DNA from 3 places in the Lentzea sp. JNUCC 0626 genome. Region 1 is predicted to be linked to each of the others. Evidence: riboswitches for the same ligand, from Rfam matches in the RefSeq annotation. Region 1 holds a riboswitch; each other region holds the start of a gene.
What was found. A riboswitch is a leader RNA that binds a small molecule or an ion and turns the genes downstream of it on or off. The one in region 1 is predicted to bind S-adenosylmethionine.
Positions count from the first base shown of each region.

Region 2: linked by a shared signal. The riboswitch ahead of JNUCC0626_RS29365 (methionine ABC transporter ATP-binding protein) and the one ahead of thrC (threonine synthase) in region 1 are both predicted to bind S-adenosylmethionine.
Region 3: linked by a shared signal. The riboswitch ahead of JNUCC0626_RS43215 (aminotransferase class V-fold PLP-dependent enzyme) and the one ahead of thrC (threonine synthase) in region 1 are both predicted to bind S-adenosylmethionine.

Region 1 covers NZ_CP171635.1:5,421,305-5,428,049, forward strand. The annotation lists gene JNUCC0626_RS24320 (glycoside hydrolase family 3 N-terminal domain-containing protein) at 1-1,948, shown strand, start outside; gene rpsT (30S ribosomal protein S20) at 2,076-2,342, shown strand; gene JNUCC0626_RS24330 (hypothetical protein) at 2,435-3,244, shown strand; gene holA (DNA polymerase III subunit delta) at 3,254-4,231, opposite strand; SAM riboswitch class I at 4,310-4,455, shown strand; gene thrC (threonine synthase) at 4,467-5,723, shown strand; gene JNUCC0626_RS24345 (hypothetical protein) at 5,799-6,254, opposite strand; gene JNUCC0626_RS24350 (DNA internalization-related competence protein ComEC/Rec2) at 6,142-6,745, opposite strand, start outside.
Region 2 covers NZ_CP171635.1:6,468,153-6,474,897, reverse strand. The annotation lists gene JNUCC0626_RS29375 (transglycosylase family protein) at 1-799, shown strand, start outside; gene rsmA (16S rRNA (adenine(1518)-N(6)/adenine(1519)-N(6))-dimethyltransferase RsmA) at 1,362-2,183, shown strand; SAM riboswitch class I at 2,272-2,365, shown strand; gene JNUCC0626_RS29365 (methionine ABC transporter ATP-binding protein) at 2,583-3,581, shown strand; gene JNUCC0626_RS29360 (methionine ABC transporter permease) at 3,605-4,261, shown strand; gene JNUCC0626_RS29355 (MetQ/NlpA family ABC transporter substrate-binding protein) at 4,290-5,090, shown strand; gene JNUCC0626_RS29350 (4-(cytidine 5'-diphospho)-2-C-methyl-D-erythritol kinase) at 5,148-6,110, shown strand; gene JNUCC0626_RS29345 (ABC-F family ATP-binding cassette domain-containing protein) at 6,228-6,745, shown strand, end outside.
Region 3 covers NZ_CP171635.1:9,199,665-9,206,409, forward strand. The annotation lists gene JNUCC0626_RS43180 (hypothetical protein) at 1-110, shown strand, start outside; gene JNUCC0626_RS43185 (hypothetical protein) at 192-497, shown strand; gene JNUCC0626_RS43190 (hypothetical protein) at 485-649, shown strand; gene JNUCC0626_RS43195 (SRPBCC family protein) at 631-1,086, opposite strand; gene JNUCC0626_RS43200 (TetR/AcrR family transcriptional regulator) at 1,148-1,681, shown strand; gene JNUCC0626_RS43205 (M28 family metallopeptidase) at 1,699-2,631, opposite strand; gene JNUCC0626_RS43210 (potassium/proton antiporter) at 2,772-4,250, shown strand; SAM riboswitch class IV at 4,324-4,438, shown strand; gene JNUCC0626_RS43215 (aminotransferase class V-fold PLP-dependent enzyme) at 4,474-5,805, shown strand; gene lspA (signal peptidase II) at 5,829-6,575, shown strand; gene JNUCC0626_RS43225 (RluA family pseudouridine synthase) at 6,673-6,745, shown strand, end outside.

The DNA of each region.
Region 1 (6,745 bases):
GCCGCTCGACAACACCCCCAAGGCGTGGGCCGAGATGAACAACGCCATCCAGCGCTACGCGTTGGAGAACAACAGGTTGAAGATCCCGATCATCTACGGGTCGGACGGCGTGCACGGGCACAACAACGTCATCTCCGCGACGATGTTCCCGCACCAGATCGGGCTCGGCGCGACGTGGGACCCGGCGTTGCAGGAGAAGATCGGGGTGTCGGCGTCGAAGGCGTTGCGCGCCACCGGTGTCTTCTGGAACTTCGCGCCCGTCTCCGACATCGCGCGCGACACTCGGTGGGGTCGCTACTACGAGACCTACAGCGAGGACCCGTTCCTGTCCGGGCAGCTGGCGGCGGCGAACGTGCGCGGGCAGCAGTCCAAGGTGGACGACACGGCGCAGTTGACCGCGACGGCGAAGCACTTCGCCGGCTACTCGGCGCCGGAGAACGGGCACGACCGCGCGGCGGCGCAGATCCCGATCAGGCAGTTGCAGGACCTCGTGCTGCCGTCGTTCCAGGCGCAGTTCGACGCCGGCGTGAAGACCGTGATGATCAACTCCGGTTCGATCAACGGGGTGCCGGTGCACGCGTCGAAGTACATGTTGCAGACGCAGCTGCGCGACCGCATGGGGTTCAAGGGCGTCGCGGTCTCGGACTGGCAGGACATGCGGTACCTGGTGGACCGGCACAAGGTCGCGCCCGACTACAAGACGGCGATCGCGATGAGCGTCAACGCCGGTGTGGACATGGCGATGGAACCGTCGAACGCGGCCGAGTTCACGTCGTTGCTGCTGGCGAACGTGCGGGACGGCTCGGTGTCGCGCGGGCGGATCGACCAGGCCGTGCGGCGGGTGCTGAAGCTCAAGTTCGACCTGGGGCTGTTCGAGAAGCCGTACGTGGACCCGGCGAAGGCCGACGGCAACGTGGTGAACGCCGACCGCGACCTCGCGCGTCAGGCGGCGGCCGAAGGCACGGTGCTGCTGAAGAACGACGGCGTGCTGCCGTTGCCGACCTCGGCGAAGAAGATCGTCGTGACCGGTGAGACCGCTGATGACGTGCGGCGTCAGCTCGGCGGCTGGACCGTGGAGTGGCAGGGCGTGCCGGACGACTCGCCGTTGCCGCCGACCGCGACCGTGCTGACGGGTGTGCGCGAGGCCGTTCCCGGCGCGTCCGTGGTGCACGCTCAGACTCAGGCCGCGGCGGTGTCCGAGGCGGCGGGTGCGGACGCGGTTGTCGTCGTCCTCGGCGAGAAGCCCGGCGCGGAGGGTCCGGCCGACACAGAGAACCCGATCCTGACCCCGGAGCAACAGGCGTGGGTGGACGCGGTGCAGGCGACCGGCAAGCCGGTGGTCGTGGTGCTGCTGACCGCGCGCCCGCAGGTGCTCGGTGCGGCGGCCGACGCGAACGCGCTGGTCGCGGGCTGGTTGCCGGGCAGCGAGGGCGGCCGGGCGATCGCGGACGTGCTGTTCGGCGCGGTCAACCCGAGCGGCAAGCTGCCGATCTCGTGGCCCAAGGCGCTGGGCGACCCGACGCTCACCTACGACCAGCTGCCTGGCGCGAACACCTCGGCCGGGGCGAAGTACGACCCGCTCTACGCCTTTGGGCACGGGCTGTCGTACACGTCGTTCACGACCTCGGGGACGACGGCGTCGGTGGACCGTTCGAACGGCGTGGTCAAGTTCACGGTGGCGAACACCGGTACGCGTGCGGGCACCACCGTGGTGCCGGTCTACGTGCGTCAGCCGGCCTCACCCGTGCTCACGCCGGACGCCCGGCTGGTGGGCTTCACCCGCGTCGAACTCGCTGCGGGACAGTCGAAGCAGGTCGAGGTGTCGTTCAAGCTGGCCCAGCTCGCGCTGACCGTCGGCGACGTGGACGGTGCCGGACGGCGTGAGGTCGCGCGCGGCGGGTACGAGGCGGTGGTCGGCGCCGAGAAGGCCGCCTTCACGGTGCGCTGAGCTGGCCTGATATCCTTCGTCGTCGTGAACGCGCGGCACTCCGCCGTGGAGGAGAGCCGGTCCGTGTGGCCGGTGCCGACAAAAGCGCGTCACGAACCCCGGTTTCGACAAGAAGGGTGATGTCGCGATGGCGAACATCAAGTCCCAGCTCAAGCGGATCAAGACCAACGAGAAGGCCCGCCTTCGCAACAAGTCGGTCAAGTCGTCCCTGAAGACGGCCATCCGCAAGTTCCGTGAGGCTGCCGAGGCCGGCGACAAGGCGAAGGCCCTGGAGCTGCTGCAGGACGCGTCCCGCAAGCTCGACAAGGCCGCCACCAAGGGCGTCATCCACGCCAACCAGGCCGCCAACAAGAAGTCGGCGATGGCCCAGCGCGCGAACGCCCTCCAGGGCTGATCTCGCTCGCCGAGCTCGCATCGAGCTTCTGGAAGGGCCCCATCTCCTCGCGGAGGCGGGGCCCTTCCGCGTTTCTGGTGTAGGCGTAGTCCATGGAATCGCTTCCGCGCCTCGACTTCGTCGAACTGCACGACCTCGACGGCACGCCGCCGGTGCTGCGCACGTTGCACACGGAGTCGATCACCACCATCTACCGGCTGACGGACGCCGCCCGCGAGTACGCACGGCCGTTGGCGCTGGCTCTGCGGTCGGGCGCGGACCACCGGATCGTCGACCTCTGCGCCGGTTCCGGCGGCCCGGTGCCCCTGATCCAGCGACGACTGCACGCTCAGGGCGTCCACACCCAGGTGACGCTGACGGACCTGGTGCCGAACGTGCCTGCCTTCGACCGCGTTGCCGCCACGAACCGGCGTCGCCTGCCCGACCCGTGCTGCTCGGTCGACCACGTGCCGACGCCCGTCGACGCCACGGACTGCCGCGTCGAAGGCACGCGGACGATCTACGGCGCCTTCCACCACTTCCCGCCGCCGTTGGCCACCCGCATGTTGCAGAACGCCGTCGACGCCAGGCAGCCCATCGTCGTCGTGGACACCAAACGGTCGTGGCTCTACGTGTTGGTCTTTCCGTTCTTCCTGACGCTGACCGTGTTGCTGACGGCGCCGTTCCAGCGCAACCCGTTGCCGCGCTACCTGCTGCGGCTGGCGCTCACCTACGTCGTGCCCGTGCTGCCGTTCATGATGTTCTGGGACAGCGTCGTGTCGTTCCTGCGCATGTACGGGCGCGCGGAACTGCGGCGGATGGTCGACGGCTTGACCGACACCGGCACGTTCACGTGGACGATCGGCGTCGAACGCGGCTTCACCGGCGCCCAGTACCTGATCGGCATCCCGCGCGAGAAGTGATCCTCGGGGTCAGCGGCGGCTGTGCGCGGCGACGATCCGGAGCACGGCACGCTCCAGCGCGTAGTCGGCGTCGGCCGCCACACCCTTCACGTCGGCGTTGAGCCCCGCGACCACCTGCATCGCGTCGGCGAGCCCCGCCTGCTCCCAGCCGCGGGCCTGCGCCTGCGCCTTCTTGATCTTCCACGGCGGCATGCCGAGCGGACCGGCCAGGCTGAACGGGTCGGCCCGTCCTACAGCGGACACGCGCGCGACCGTGCGCACCGCGTCCGCCAGCGCGTCCGCGACCAGCACGTGCGGCACCCCGAGCTGCATCGCCCAGCGCAACGCCTCCATCGCGCCCGCCCGGTCACCGACGACGGCCTTCTCCGCGACCGCGAACCCCGTCACCTCGGCCTTGCCCTGGTGGTAGCGGCGGATCTCCTCGACCGTCACCTTGCCGTCGGTGTCGGACACGAGCTGCGACGCGGCCGCAGCCAGCTCGCGCAGGTTCGTGCCCACGGCGTCGATGAGCGTGGAGACGGCCTCCGAGTCGATCTTGCCGCCCGCCTGCCGCACCTCGTTGCGCACGAACGCCTCGCGCTCGGCCGGCTTGGTGACCTTGCCGCACTCCGTGACCGCCGCACCGGCCTTCTTCAACTGACCCGGCAGGTCCTTGGCCGCCTTGCTGCGGCCACCACCGGTGTGCACGACGACGAGCGTGACCCCGTCCGCGGGCGCCTTGACGTAGGAGAGCACCGTGTCGGCGACCTCCTTGCCGATGTCCTGCCCGTTCTGCAGGACGATCACGCGACCCTCCGCGAACAGCGACGGACTCACCAGTTCGGCGAGCTCGGGAGGCGTGAGATCAGTCACCTGCACGCGGGTCAGATCGGCGTTCGGGTCGACCTGGCGGGCAGCCTCGAGAGTCGCCCGAACAGCACGTTCGACCAGCAACTCCTCCTCGCCGATGACGAGGTGCAGTGACTCCGGTGCGCTCACGCTCCGCATCTTCCCACGTCCCGGATCGTGGACGTCTGTGGCTCAGCAACGGACTGGTGCCGTAGCTTGGTGACCACAACTGAACACCGCTCATCCAGAGGGGCAGAGGGAACGGCCCGAAGAAGCCCCGGCAACCGGCGTCAGCGCTGTGTGCACATACCTGTGGACGCAACTGAGCGCAGACGATCACGGTGCCAATTCCGACCCGTTCGATTTCGCGGGAAAGATGAGGAGATACCTCGCGATGACTGCTGTCACTGTGCCCACGAGCACCAAGTTCGACCTCGGCCCGGCCCGCGCGCTGTTGTGCCGTGAGTGTGGAAACGAAACCCCTCTCGCTCCTGAGTACGCCTGTCTCGAGTGTTTCGGGCCGCTGGAAGTGGCCTACGACTTCGGGAAGATCCGGCGCGAGGACATCGAGGCCGGCCCCAGGTCCATCTGGCGCTACCGCGGCCTCCTCCCCGTTCCGTCCACTGTGGAGCAGCACCCGAACACCGACCCCGGCGGCACCCGCCTGGTCGAGGCGCACAACCTCGCCAAGGCCCTGGGAGTCCGCAAGGTCTGGGTGAAGGACGACACCGGCAACCCCACCCACTCGTTCAAGGACCGCGTCGTCGGCGTCGCCCTCGCCGCAGCCCGCGAACTCGGCTTCAAGGTGCTGGCCTGCCCCTCCACCGGCAACCTCGCGAACGCCGTCGCCGCGGCCGCCGCCAGGGCCGGCTGGAAGTCCGTCGTCCTCGTGCCCTCCAACCTCGAACGCGCCAAGATCCTCATGAGCGCGGTGTACGAAGGCGACCTGATCGCCGTCGACGGCAACTACGACGACGTGAACCGCCTCGCCCAGGAACTCGCCGCGGAGAACGAGGACTGGGCGTTCGTGAACGTCAACGTCCGCCCGTACTACGCGGAAGGCTCGAAGACGCTCGGCTACGAGGTCGCCGAACAGCTCGGCTGGCGCCTGCCCGACCAGATCGTCGTGCCGATCGCCTCCGGCTCGCAGCTCACCAAGGTGGACAAGGCGTTCCGCGAACTCGGCCAGCTCGACCTCGTGGAAGCCACGCCCTACAAGGTGTTCGGCGCACAGGCCACCGGCTGCTCCCCGATCTCCGCCGCCTACAAGGCGGGCCACGACGTCATCCGCCCGGTCCGCCCGGACACCATCGCCCGCTCGCTGGCGATCGGCGCCCCGGCCGACGGCCCGTACGTGCTCGACGCGGTGCGCCGCACCAACGGCGCCATCGAGGACGTCACCGACGAAGAGGTCGTCGAGGGCATCAAGCTCCTCGCCCGCACCGAGGGCATCTTCGCCGAGACCGCCGGCGGCGTGACCGTCGCGACGGCGAAGAAGCTGATCGACTCGGGCCAGCTCGACCCCGACGCCGAGACCGTGCTGCTCATCACCGGCGACGGCCTCAAGACCCTCGACGCGCTGGGCGACACGATCGGCCCGCGCGCGACGGTTCCGCCGTCGGCCGAGGCCGTCATCAACGCTCTGCGCTAGGCAGCTGCCCGGTGGGTGCTGTCGCCATGACGGCACCCACCCAGGCTCAGCGGAGATCCGCCAGGTTTTCCTGGCTCACAAGGCGATGGCGTCGGTCTTGAGCCACCCCGTGCGCGGGAACCGTTCCAGGCCTTCGACCACGTGCGGCCCCACCGGTGTCACCGAGGCGCGCCACGCCACGATCCGTTGCGGCCACGGGGCTTCTGCCTTCAGGGCGTTGTAGTGGTAGTCGTGCCACACGTCCGGGGCGATGCGCAGGGTGTCGTCGAAGACGTGCTCTGCGGCGAGGTCGTAGGCCGCCTCCGGTGTCTCGGCCTTTGTCGGTGGGAGCACGTGCGTCATCAACGCTTTGTGCGTGATGGCGCGGGTGCCGTCGTCGAGCGATTCGCAGATGTAGTAGCCGAAATCGGGTTTCAGTTCATCGTGCGGCCACGGGGTGGCCTTGTAGTTCGTTTGCCACAGCGCCCACGCGAGGCCCGGCGTGCCGCCGGGGATCGGGTAGCGCGCGTTGAACAACCTGACCCAGACCATCTCTTCTCCTTCGTACGATTCGGTTTCCTGGCAGCACGGCCAGGTCGCCGTCCTTGTCCGTGCGCAACACCAGCGCGCCTCCGGTCCGCAGCACGTCGACCACGTGTGGGCTCGGGTGCCCGTATCTGTTGTCCGCGCCTACGCTCACCAGCGCTACCCGAGGCCGCACGGCCTTCAGGAACGCCGGCAGCGAGTACCGGGAGCCGTGGTGCGGCACCTTGAGCACCTCGGCGTTGAGGTCCCGCTCCCCCAGCAACGCCGCCTGGCCGGCCAGTTCGACGTCACCGGTGAGCAGCACCCGGCCCGCTCGCGTGTGCGCCTTGAGCACGAGCGAGTAGTCGTTCACCGTCGTGTTGCCGTCCTCGGCCACCGGTGGCCTCCGAGGACCCATCACCTCCATTTCCAGGCCTGGCAAGGAAAACCGTTCCTCTGCCTGCGGCTCGATCACCCGCACGCGCTGGGCGCGGGCAAGGGTGGCGACCTCTCGCCAC
Region 2 (6,745 bases), 1.0 Mb from region 1:
GGACTGGGTCCGCTCCGTCACCGTCGAGGAAGCCGCCAAGCAGCTCGGCGTGAACCTCGAAGGCGCGTGGATGTCCGCCCAGGGCACCCACGACATCCCCCTCGAGGGCATGAACCTCGAAGTCAAGACCCGCAAGAACATCAAGCTCTTCGACGGCGCAAACCCGGTCCGCGAGATCCAGACCACCGCGCTCTCCGTCGAGGAACTCCTCAAGGGCGAGAACATCACCCTGGGCGCCGAGGACTCGATCACGTCCGGCATGGACGTGAAGCTGGCCAGCGGCGCCGAGGTCTACATCTCCCGCACGGGCGTCACGGTCATCAACGTGACCGAGCCGGTCGCCCCGCCGGTCGAGAAGACCAACGACCCGAACATGAACGCGGGCGAGCAGACGGTCACCGACCCCGGCACCCCCGGCGAGCAGATCTCGCAGTACAAGGTGACCATCAAGAACGGCAAGGAGGTCAGCAAGGAAAAGCTGAGCTCCAAGGTCACCAAGGAACCGAAGCCCAAGAAGATCACCGTGGGCACCAAGCCCCTCCCCGACAGCGACGTCTGGGACAAGCTCGCCAAGTGCGAGGCGGGCGGCAACTGGGCCATCAACACGGGCAACGGCTACTACGGCGGCCTCCAGTTCTCGGCCAGCACCTGGGCGGCCCACGGCGGCACCGCCTACGCCCAGCTCCCGCACCAGGCAACGCGCGAACAGCAGATCGCCATCGCGACGAAGCTGCGCGACCGCGCGGGCGGCACGTACGGCGCGTGGCCGGGCTGCCGCGCGAAGCTCGGCCTGCCGTAAACCCGCACCACCCCTCTCGGTCCCCTGACAAAGGCCGCCCAGGTACGCCTGGGCGGCCTTCGTCGTGCCCGGGAGGGGAGGGACCGCTCCGGGAGGGGGCAGAGACGGGTGGAGGCCGCAGCAGGGGTGGCGGGTGGCAGACGTGGCGGATGGCGAGGCCGACAGAGCGCAAGCACCGCGATGGCGCAGCCGAGCCCACCCAAGGCACAACGGCAATGCCGAAGGCGAGGCGTCCTTAGCTCTTGGCTCAAGACAACGCGCGCCCGAGCTACGCAAAGCCGAAGGCGAGCCGTCCCTCTTCTCTGCGCTGGATAAGCGGTATCGGTGACGTGCCAGCACAAACCCAACCACGTACGCGTGGGATTGGGGCTTGACTTTGGGTGCGAGGTGCTACCACTAGTGGCTCGGCCGGGCGCTTTTCAGCCCGGCCTTTCCGGTCCGACCAGCGCCTCGCAAGGGCTCCGAAGTCAAGCCCCAATCCCTATCGACGCGCCAGCGGCGATGACCCAACCACGCCCGTCATAGGCCCTGCACCCCAACCTGCGAGAATGCCCAAGTGAGCCTGCTGGGACCTGCCGAAGTCCGCCGCCTAGCCGCGGAACTGAACATCCGCCCAACCAAAAAACTGGGCCAGAACTTCGTGCACGACCCCAACACGGTCCGCAAGATCGTCGCGGCGGCAGACCTCACCAAAGACGACGTGGTCCTGGAGGTAGGCCCAGGCCTGGGCTCCCTGACCCTCGCCCTCCTCCCCAACGCGGCCAAGGTCATAGCGGTCGAAATCGACCCACCCCTGGCCGAGCGACTCCCGCAAACAGTCCAGGAACTGGACCCGGACAACGCGGACAAGCTGAACGTCGTCCTGAAGGACGCCCTGAAAGTCACCCAAGAAGACCTGCCCGCGCCACCCACCGCGATCGTCGCCAACCTCCCGTACAACGTCGCGGTCCCCGTGGTGCTGCACCTCCTGGCCGAACTCCCGTCCCTCCAAAAGGGTCTGGTCATGGTCCAGGCGGAAGTCGCCGACCGCATGGCCGCGAAGCCCGGCAGCAAGATCTACGGCGTCCCCAGCGTGAAGCTCGCCTGGTACGCCGACGCCAAGAAGGCCGGCAGCATCGGCAAGAACGTCTTCTGGCCCGCCCCGAACGTCGACTCCGGCCTGGTTTACTTCCAGCGCCACGAGAATCCACTCTCCACAGTGGACCGGAAGAAGCTCTTCACGCTCGTCGACGCCGCGTTCGCCCAGCGGCGCAAGACGCTGCGTGCGGCGCTGAAATCCTGGTCGCCGAACGTCGACGAGGTCTTCGCGAAGGCCGGGGTCGACCCTCAGCTGCGGGGCGAGCAGTTGAGCGTGATCGACTTCATCCGGATCGCTGAGGTCTAGGCCGGGGATCCTTCGGCCAACAGTGTGATCTGTCGAACGAATCCGGTTTTGGCTTGCGCAACCGAACGTCCGTCCGGTTGACTGCTACTTGCCATCCGGAGCGACTGAGAGACCTGGCTCTACGACGTCGCAGCAACCACCCGCTGGATGCGGGCAGGTGCTAACGCCAGGACCGATGGAGGAGCACCATGGGTACCGTGCGAATGCTGACGCGCCGTCGAGTTGTCGACCAGTGCCGTCGCACCGCTTCTGCATGTCGTCGCCACCTCGTCTAAGGCGCCTTCTCAAAGTCCTTTGACGCGCACTCAGTGAACGAGTGGCGCACCCCCTGAGCAGCACACCTCGACCGCGCACGTCCACACAGGACGGTGTGCCGTCGCGCGCAGCCGTGGAGCAGAAGTGATCACTGTCGAAAACCTCACCAAGACCTTCCAGGGCGTCTCCGCCCTCAACGGCGTGACCCTCGACGTCGAGGCCGGCACCGTGCTCGGTGTCGTCGGCCCGAGCGGCGCCGGCAAGTCGACGCTCGCTCGCTGCGTCGCGCTGCTCGAGCGTCCCGACTCCGGGGCGATCCGCGTCGACGGCACCGACATCACCAGCCTCGACGGAAGTGCTCTCCGCGCCGCGCGCAGGCAGATCGGCGTTGTGCCGCAAGGGGATTCGCTCCTTCGTCAGCGCACGGCGGCCGGCAACATCGCCCTGCCCCTCGAGTCCGCGGGCGTCCCCGGACCGCAGCGCCGCACCCGCGTCGGCGAGCTGCTGGACCTCGTCGGGCTCACCGACAAGGCCGCCGCCTACCCCGACCAGCTGTCCGGCGGGCAGCGTCAGCGCATCGCCGTGGCGCGCGCCCTCGCCGCCAACCCGTCCGTCCTGCTCGCCGACGAGCCCACGTCCGCCCTCGACCCCGAGACGACCGGCTCCGTGCTGACCGTGCTCGACCGTGCGCGCGCTGAGCTCGGTGTGACCGTGCTCGTCGTCACGCACGACATGGGCGTGGTTCGGAAGATCTGCGACGACGTCGCCGTGCTGGAGCAGGGCAAGGTCGTCGAACACGGCAAGGTGCTCGACCTGGTCAACAACCCGATCAGCCGCACGAGCAGCGCCCTGCTGCCCGCCGTCGACCTCAACCCGATCAACGAGAGCGCCTACGACCGCGTCGCGGACGTCGTGCTCGTCGGGTTCGCCGCGGTCGGCGCGTTGCTGCCCGAGGCCGCGCACCGGTTCGGGGTCGAGCTCAACATCGTCGGCGGTGGCCTGACGCGCCTCGGCGAGACGCCCGTCGCGCGGTTCCGGCTCGGGCTGAACGGTGAGCGCTCCGACTCGGCGCTGGAGTGGATCGGCGAGGCAGGCGGCGCTGTGCAGAGGTCCCTGAAGGGGCCACAGGGAGTAGCTGCGTGAGGTCTGCAACACCCTGGTCCGACGTGATCGCGTATCTCGTCGAGGCCACCGGAGAAACGCTGTACATGGTCGGCGTCTCCACGGTCATCGCAACACTGCTCGGCGTTCCCGTAGGTGTTTGGCTTCAGCTCACCGCCAAGGGTGGGCTGAAGCCGAACGCCGCGGTGCACAGGGTTCTCAGCTTCGTCACCGACCTGGGCCGCTCGATGCCGTTCATCGTGCTGCTCGTGGCGCTCACGTCGGTCACCCGCCTCATCGTGGGTGGTTCGATCGGCAGCACGGCGGTCATCGTGCCGCTGGCCGTGGGAGCGATCCCATTCGTCGGCAGGCTCGTGCAGAACATCCTGTCCGAGGTGCACGTGACCGTGGTGGAAGCCGCGATCACGACCGGAGCGAGCACCCTCAAGATCGTGAAGAGCGTGCTCATCCGCGAGTCGATGCCCGCCCTGATCAACGCCATCGGCGTCACCGTGATCGCCCTCGTCGGGTACTCGGCGATGGCCGGCGTGATCGGTGGCGGCGGCCTCGGCGACCTGGCGATCCGCGAGGGCTACCAGCGCTTCAACGACCGGATCCTGTGGAGCACCGTGGCGTGGCTCGCCGTGCTGACCACCGTGATCCAGTTCGGTTTCACCCGTGCCGCCCGTGCGTCCGACCGGCGCCGGCACGCCTCAGTCTGACCGTCAGCAAATTCTCAAAAGGAACGTCATGCGTATTCGTGCTGCCCTGATTGCCGCCGTTTTGACCGGTATCAGCGCTTTGTCCGCCTGCTCGTCCGGCACCTCCAGCGCCGCCGACACCCTCAAGGTCGGCGTCTCCCCGGTCCCGCACGCCCAGATCCTCAAGTACGTGGCCGACAACCTCGCCGCGCAGAAGGGTCTGAAGATCGAGGTCGTCGAGTTCACCGACTACGTGCAGCCGAACACGGCGCTGGTCGACGGCTCGCTCGACGCCAACTACTTCCAGACCGTCCCGTACCTGGCGACGTTCACCAAGGAGAGCGGCGCCAAGGTGGAGTGGGTCCAGCCCGTCCACGTCGAGCCGCTGGGCCTGTACTCCAAGAAGGTCAAGAAGCTCGACGAACTCCAGAACGGGGCCAAGGTCGCCGTCGCCAACGACGCCACCAACGAGGCGCGCGGCCTCAAGCTGCTGGAGGCCAACGGCCTGATCAAGCTCAAGCAGGCCGACCAGCCGACGGTGCGCGACATCGCCGAGAACCCCAAGAACCTCCAGTTCGTGCCCCTGGAGGCCGCTCAGCTGCCGCGTTCGCTGGACGACACCGACGCGTCCGTCATCAACGGCAACTACGCCATCGACGCCGGCCTCAAGCCCGCCACCGACTCGCTCGCGCTGGAGAAGGCCGAGGGCAACCCGAACGCGAACGGCCTGGTCACCCGCACCGAGCTCAAGGACGACAAGCGGATCAAGGATCTCGCCGAGCTGCTCGGGTCGCAGCAGGTCAAGGACTACATCAAGCAGACCTTCGACGGTTCGGTCATCCCGGTTTGAGATCGGCAGGTACCGGGGGAGGAGTCCAGCGGGCCAGAACGCCCGTAGGCTGACATCGTGCTCGCAGTCGTTCCTCCCCCGGTCACAGTTCGCGTCCCGGCCAAGGTCAACCTGCACCTGGCCGTGGGTGACGTGCGCCCGGACGGTTACCACGACCTGGTGACGATCTTCCAGGCGCTGTCGCTGGTGGACGAGGTCACGGTCGCGGTCGCCGACGAGCCAGGCGTCGAGGTGCACGGCGAGGGCGCCGACCAGGTGCCCACCGGAGCCTCCAACCTCGCCTGGCGCGCCGTGCAACTGCTGGCCGCACACGTAGGCAAGGACGCGGACGACCCCAAGGTCCGCGTCGTCATCCGCAAGGCCATCCCCGTCGCGGGCGGCATGGCGGGCGGCAGCGCGGACGCGGCGGCGACGCTCGTCGGCCTGTCGTCCTTGTGGCGCCTCGACATCAGCCGTGACGAGCTGGCCGAACTGGCCGGCAAGCTCGGCGCCGACGTCCCGTTCGCCCTCTACGGCGGCACGGCGCTCGGCACCGGCCGCGGCGAGCGGATCGTGCCTGTGCTCGCCCGTCACCAGTTCCACTGGGTGCTCGCGTTCGACCGTCGCGGACTGTCCACTCCGGACGTCTTCGACGAGCTGGACCGCCTGCGCGGCGAGGGAGATCCGCCCCGCGTCGGCGAGGTCGAGGCCGTGCTGGAAGGCCTGTCCTCCGGTGATCCGCGCCAGCTCGCGTTGCTGCTCGGCAACGACCTCCAGGCCGCCGCCGTGTCGCTGCGGCCGAACCTGCGCCGCACGCTCCGCGCGGGCGTCGACGCGGGCGCGCTGGCCGGCATCGTGTCCGGTTCCGGCCCCACGACGGCGTTCCTGTGCGAGGACGGTGACGCCGCCGTGAAGGTGGCCGCCGAACTCGCCGGTGCCGGTGTGTGCCGCACGGTCCGGGTGGCGCACGGGCCGGTGCCGGGTGCGCGCGTGATCACGACGGAAGAGCCGAAGCCCACCCCGCCCGAGGTTCACGCCTAGTCCGTCCAGACCATCGCGCGCCGCGGGCACGCTTCCGGGCCAAGGCTGGCCATCAGGGCCTTTGGCCCCGGTGGGTAGCCTTCGTCGGGCAGTTTCTTCCGAAGTCGTGAGGTTTTGATGGCCAACCTGGTCAACCTGGAGTCCGTGGCGAAGTCGTTCGGCGTCCGGCCGCTGCTCGACCGCGTGTCGCTCGGCGTCAACGAGGGCGACCGCATCGGCGTCGTCGGCCTGAACGGCGGCGGCAAGACGACGCTGCTCGAGGTCCTGGCCGGGGTGGAGCCCGCGGACGACGGCCGGGTGTCCCGGTCGCGCGACCTGCGGATGGCCGTCGTGACGCAGCGGACCGAGCTGCCCGAGGGCTCGACCGTGCGCAACGCGGTGATCGACCCGCTCGGGTTCGACGCCGAGCACGAGTGGGCCTCCGACGCCCGCGTCCGGTCCATTTTGGATGGTCTGGGGATCACCGCGCTGGGTCTCGACTCGGTGGTCAGCAGGATGTCCGGTGGTGAACGGCGCCGCGTCGTGCTGGCCGCCGCGCTGATCCAGGACCTCGAACTCCTCGTGCTCGACGAGCCGACCAACCACCTCGACGTCGAGGGCGTGCGGTGGCTCGCGGAACACCTGCTGGCCCGCAA
Region 3 (6,745 bases), 3.8 Mb from region 1:
ACGCCCGGGTCGCGGTCATCGCCGATGACGGAGCCTTGTACGGCGCCAAGCTGCTCGACCCGTGGAACGCCTACCCGGTCGCTCTCGACTGCGCGAACGGTGCGCGATGAGGACAACTGCGTGACGGTCGCCGTCTTCGGACGGCGGCTCCTCTCGCGTGACTGGACTGTGAGGCGAGATCCCTGGCGTCGTTGTCGACGACGGCAGCGCAGGCGGAAGCCGCGTGTGCGTGGGTGACGGAGGAACTGCCGTTGCCGAGCCGGGACGAGTTCTACTTCTTCGACGTGAAGGGCGGATCGGACAACGGCGAGTGGGTGCTCGGCGACGGGTACGACCTCGCGACCGGTGCCGGCAGCGTGATCTTGGCCTGGCGCAACGGTGTTCTCCAGCCGGAGCGCTACGGCGGCTACTCGATCAGCGACGTCAACAACTCCGGCGTCCTGCCGGCGGTGAGCGGGGCGACGCGTACCGGGTCACGAACGGCGTGCGCGTGCTGACCGAGCTCGACTTCGCGCGCGACGCGAACGCGTCCGGCCAGGTGCTGCCCGAGTTCTCGTTCGGAGCGGTGCTGGCAGACAACGGCGACGTCTACGGCACGCGGGACGCTCCGGGCAACAACATCACGCCGCTTCACGCACGTTGTGGCTGACGTTTCGGGGTGAACAGGCGCCGCACCTGGCGCACGTACCACGACCAGCGGGCCGGGGACTTCGGTTCCCGCCCCGTCGCGCGAACGCAGGCGTCGAACAGGTCCTCGATGCACGCGTCGTGCAGCCACCTGATCGCCACGGCCCAGCGCACGCGATCCACGAGGCCGAAGTGGCCGATCAGCTCGTGCCGCAGGACGTTCCCCGACGCCGACAGCGTGTGCGTGCCCGAGAGCCTGGTGAACTCGAAGGTGATCGACTCGCCGGGCGTGAACGATGTGCAGCGGTACCGGATCGGCCCGTGCCCGCCGTCGGCGCCGACGCCCAAAGGCCTGTCGAACTCCTGCTTTCCCCAGGCGGGCGGCCAGAGTTCCTGGACGCGGTCTACGAACGGACCCGCGGGCACGCCGAGGTCGCGGGTGTGGACGTTCCTGATCATGAGAGCCCCTTCCATACGCTGCCGTATGTTCCTGGAACGTACGGTAGCGTATGGAAGCGTGGTGCGGCGGAATCGTGACGACTGGACTGAGATAGCGCTGAGAGCGTTGGCCGAGGGCGGTGTCAGCGCGGTCGCGATCGAACCGCTGGCGGCGCGTACCGGTGCCACGAAAGGCAGTGTGTACCACCACTTCCCGAACCGCGACGCGTTGCTCCAGGCGACGGTCGAGCGGTGGGAGCGGGAGCACACCGAGAAGGTCATCGAACTCGTGGAGTCCGAACGGACGCCGGAGGACAAGCTCCGCACGCTCTTCGCCACGGTGCTCGACCGCGGCCGCAAGGGGTCGGTCGAGATGGCGTTGCAGGCGGCCGCCCAGCACGAGGTGATCGCGCCGGTTCTCCAGCGCGTCACGGAGAAGCGGGTGACCTACCTGGCCGAGTTGTTCCGGGAGCTCGGATTCGGCAAGGCCCAGGCGAGGAAGCGCGCGTTGATCGCGTTCAGCCTCTACCTGGGCCAGGCGCAGCTCTGGACGAGCATGCCCGGCCTCGCCGAATCCGTGCTCGACGAGGCCGTGCGCGTGCTCACCGCGAAGTGATCAAGCTGCGGAAGTGATCAGGCCGCCGTCGCCCAGAGGGCCGACGCGATCACGTCCGCGTTGCGGTCGAGCGCCGTCGCGTTGACGTTCGACGTGGTGTCGCAGGAGCGGTGGTAGCAGCGGTCGAACGCCTGGCCCGCCGTGCCGCCCCACTTCGAGGCCTGCGCCGAGGTCTTGATGCCCTCGGCACCGGTGAACGTGCCGCCGGTCGGGATGCCCGCGCGGGCGAACGCCGCGTGGTCGGAACGGCCGCCGACGTTCGTCAGCTCGGTCTGCACCCCCAGGGCGGTGAAGCCCGCCTGCAGCCGCTGCGTCAGCGCCGCCGAACCGGTGGGCTGGCCGGAGGAGCTGTAGACGAAGTAACCGGGGTTGGGCGAGCCGGTCATGTCGAAGTTCAGGTACGCCTTGATCCTCGACTTCTCGGTCGACGACAGGGAGTTCACGTAGTACGTCGAGCCGACGAGGCCGAGTTCCTCCGCGCCCCACCAGCCGAACCGCAGGTGCTTGGTCGGCTGGAAACCGGTGGCCTTCACCTGAAGCGCGATCTCCAGGATCGACGCCGAGCCGGTGCCGTTGTCGTTGATGCCGGGGCCCGCCGAGACGCTGTCGAGGTGGCCGCCGACCATCACGACGTTGTTCGGGTCACCGCCGGGGTAGTCGGCGATCAGGTTGTAGCCCGTCGAGCCGTTTGAGGTGAACGACTGGACGCGCGTGGTGTAACCGGCCGCGTCGAGCTTGCTCTTCACCCAGTTGATCGAGGCCAGGTACCCCGGTCGTCCGTGGGCGCGGTTGCCGCCGTTGGAGTTGGCAATGGACTGGAACTGGTTCAGGTGAGCTTGTACGTTCGCGACGTTGATGTTCGGCGCCGCCAGTGCCGCAGGTGCCGCTGCTTGCGCTGAGGTAACTCCGGTCACCATCAAGGCGGCCGCCAGCGCGATCAGGATCCTCATGGTTCAACTCCGTGCAGGGTTAGGGATTGAGCCACTGATCAACATGCTCCGCCGTGCATGGGCCCGGTAGGGGCGATCGGCGGGAGTTGTTAACTCGTCTGATTCGTCGGAATCGAGGGTGATCAACCAGAATGGTCCAGGTGGGTGACGTAACGGCGGTCCTGGGCATCGGTGCGGCCGTACTGCTGATCTCCGTGATCGCGGTGCGCGTGTCGACGCGGCTCGGGCTGCCCTCACTCCTGCTCTACCTCGGCATCGGCGTGCTGCTCGGCGAGTCGGTCTTCGGCATCAAGTTCGACGACGCCGACCTCACCCAGTCCCTCGGCATCGCGGCCCTCGTGCTGATCCTGACCGAGGGCGGCATCACGACCCGGTGGAACGCCGTCAAGTCGTCGCTGTGGCTGGGCGTCGCACTGTCCACAGTGGCCGTTGTGGTCAGCGTCGCCGTGACGGGCACGGCGTTGCACTACCTGCTGGGCCTCGACTGGCGGATGGCGTTGCTGTGGGGCGCGGTGCTGTCGTCCACCGACGCGGCCGCCGTGTTCAGCGTCCTGCGCTCGTTGGGGGTCGGGGCGCGGCTGACCGGTGCGCTCGAACTCGAGTCCGGTCTCAACGACGCGCCCGTCTACATCGCCGTGGTGCTGCTGGCGTCGTCGGACCAGATCTCCTGGACCGCGCCGTTGCTGGTGATCTACGAACTGGGCGCGGGCGCGCTCATCGGCGTGGCGCTGGGGTTCCTCGGCGGTGCGGGGCTGAGACGCGCGGCGCTGCCGTCGACCGGTCTGTACCCGCTCGCCACGGTGGCGGTGTGCGTGATGGCCTACACGGCCGGCGATCTCGTGCACGCGTCCGGCTTCCTCGCCACCTACGTCGCCGCGCTGGTCCTCGGCAACGCCCGCCTGCCGCACCGCGCCGACACCCTCTCGTTCGCCGAAGGCCTCGGCTGGCTCGCCCAGATCGGTCTCTTCGTGCTCCTCGGCCTCTACGCCTCGCCGTCGCGGCTGCTCGACGTGCTGTTCCCCGCGCTGATCGCGGGTGTGGTGCTGACGTTCGTGGCCCGGCCGCTGTCGATCGCGCTCGCCTCCTTGCCGTTCAAGGTGCCGTGGCGGGAACAGGCGTTCCTCTCCTGGTCGGGGCTGCGCGGCGCGGTGCCGATCGTGTTCGCGCTGATCCCGTTGATCCAAGGGGTCGAGGGCGCGCGGCAACTCGTCGACGTGGTGTTCCTGCTGGTCATCGTGCTGACGATCGTGCAGGGCACGACGCTGCCGTTCCTCGCGCGACGCCTCGGGCTGGTCAAGGCGGGGGAGGCGCTGGAGGTGCAGGTCGACTCGTCGCCGCTCGACGAACTCGGCGCCGAACTGCTCCAGGTGCACATCCAGCGCGGCTCGAAGCTGCACGGCGTCTACATGTCCGAGCTGCGGCTGCCGAGCGGCGCCACGGTCAGCCTCGTGGTGCGCTCGGGGAAGAGTTTCACGCCACAACCGACGACCCGGCTGCAGACCGAGGACCAGTTGCTGATCGTCACCACCGAGGAGACCCGCGACGCCGCTGAGCGGCGCATACGTGCCGTCGACCGGGCAGGTCGCTACGCCAGGTGGAAGGGCGAGACCGGCGATTAGTCGGTCTCCGAGGCTTCTCACGATGTGATCGGGGTGTCGACGCGGCGGTCACCCTCCGCTAACGTCGTTGGCAGGTCATGAGAGCCAGCGTCAAGCCCAAGCTTGCTGGCCGGCAACCCTCCAACCGCGGTGGGGTGCCCTTGGTGAGGACCTGGTCCGGCGCGTAGGGCGCCGGTCAAGCGCGGGCCTCCAGCTGAAGGCCCCTGGCCTCGGAGGCAGCTCGATGACGCTCGCGATCACCCCCAGCACCACCACGGCGGTTCCGGCTGTTGTCGGCGCTGACCTGCGCGTTCCGCTGGTCACCGGAGAGCGCGTCACCTACGCCAACCTCGACCACGCGGCGTCCGCGCCCTGTCTTCAGGAAGTGCGCGACGCCGTCGACGAGCTGCTGCCCTGGTACGCCAGCGTGCACCGCGGTGCCGGGTTCGCCTCGCAGGTCTCGACCCGCGTCTACGAGCAGGCCCGCGACCGCATCCGCCGCTTCGTCGGCGCGCGTTCGTCCGACACCGTCGTCTTCACCCGCAACACCACGGACTCGCTGAACCTGTTGGCGCGCAGCGTTCCCAAGAACACCGCCGTCGTCCTGTTCGACAGCGAGCACCACGCGGCGCTGCTGCCGTGGAGGGGTCCGAACGTTCAGCGGATCCCCGCCCCGTCTTCGTCCGGTGCCGCAGTTGTCGCACTGGACCGGGCGTTGGCCGCCGCCCCGGTCGGCCCACGACTCGTGATCGTCACCGGGGCGTCCAACGTCACGGGAGAGCTGTGGCCGGTCGCCGAGTTCGCGAAGGTCGCCCGCCGCCACGGCGCGCGCATCGCGCTCGACGCCGCCCAGCTCGCCCCGCACCGCCCGATCGACGCGGTCGAGCTGGGCGTCGACTACATCGCGTTCTCCGGGCACAAGATCTACGCGCCGTTCGGCGCCGGTGTGCTGGTCGGCCGCGCGGACTGGCTCCAGCAGGCCCAGCCGTACCTGGTCGGCGGCGGTGCTACGACGAAGGTCACCGACCACGGTGACCGCCTCGGCGTGGCCTGGTCCGCGGTGCCCGAGCGGCACGAGGCCGGCAGCCCGAACGTCGTCGGCGTGCACGCCCTGGCCGCCGCCTGCGAGATCCTGTCGCGGCACTGGGAGCAGACGATCGCGCACGAGCAGGAGCTGCTGGTTCGCCTGCGCGAGGGCCTGCGCACGATCCCCGGCTTCCGCGAGCTGAAGATCCTCACCGACGTCGACAAGGTCGGTGTCGTGAGCTTCACGGTCTCCGGCTTCGACGCCGGTTTCCTCGCCGCCGCGCTGTCCGCCGAGTACGGCATCGGCGTGCGCGACGGCGCGTTCTGCGCGCACGTCATCGTGGGCCGCCTGGTCAAGCAGGTCGGATCGCACGAGCAGCGCGCCGTGCGGGCGTCGATCGGCCTCGGCACCACGGCCGAGCACGTCGATCGTCTCGTGGCGGCGCTGCGCACTCTCGTCACCGAAGGTCCGAAGTGGACCTACACCCAGCAGGACGGCCGCTGGGTGCCCGAGGACGACGGCCGAACCCTGCCGCCGTTCCTCGCGTAGTCCCTGTAGTGGACAATGACCTGGTGAGTGACGAGTCCAAGGCCGCGGAGAAGCCCTCCGGGAAGGCCGCTGACAAACCTGCCGAAGAGCAGGTCAGCGAGCCTGAGACGGTCGCGACTCCGGTGGTCGGGGCACCTGACGCCGAGAAGGAGCCCGCGCAGTCCCCGACGAAGGACGACGAGGACGAGGGTTTCTCGTTCACGGGCTCGCTGCCGGAGCTGAAGACGAAGGTCCTCGCGCTCCTGGCGGCCGTCGTGCTGGCCCTGGACGTGCTCACGAAGGTCGTGTCCGTGGCGTTCCTGGAGGACGCGGACCCGATCCAGCTGTTCGGCGGCGTGCTGTACCTGACGTTCGTGCGCAACCCCGGTGCCGCGTTCGGCATGGGCGAGGGCATGACGTGGGTGCTGGCGCTGATCGCGATGGGTGTCGCCGGGTTCATCTACTGGATCTCGCGCAACCTCCGCTCCCAGGGCTGGGCCGTCGGCCTCGGCCTGGTGCTCGGCGGTGCCGTCGGCAACCTCGCCGACCGCCTCTTCCGCGAGCCCGGCCCGATGCGCGGCCACGTTGTGGACTTCCTCTCGCTGTTCGATCCGTACGGCCGTGTGTGGCCCGTGTTCAACGTCGCCGACATGGCGATCGTGGGTGGCGGTGCGACGATCATCGTGCTCGCGCTGCTGCGGCACGACTACGACGGCACCGTGCACAAGGACGACCCCGAGCCGGTCGCCGTCGTCGAGCAGCCGCAGGACGACCTCCAGGAAACGAAGTAACGACCCGGCGCCGTGAGGCGTCCCTGAGCAAGTGAAAGTCGAGGCCCCCCGCGTGAGCGGATACCGAACGCTGCCGATTCCCGACGGTCTGGACGGCATGCGCGTCGACGCCGGCCTCGCGAAGCTGCTCGGCCTGTCCCGCACCGCCGTCGCGGCCATCGCCGACGCCG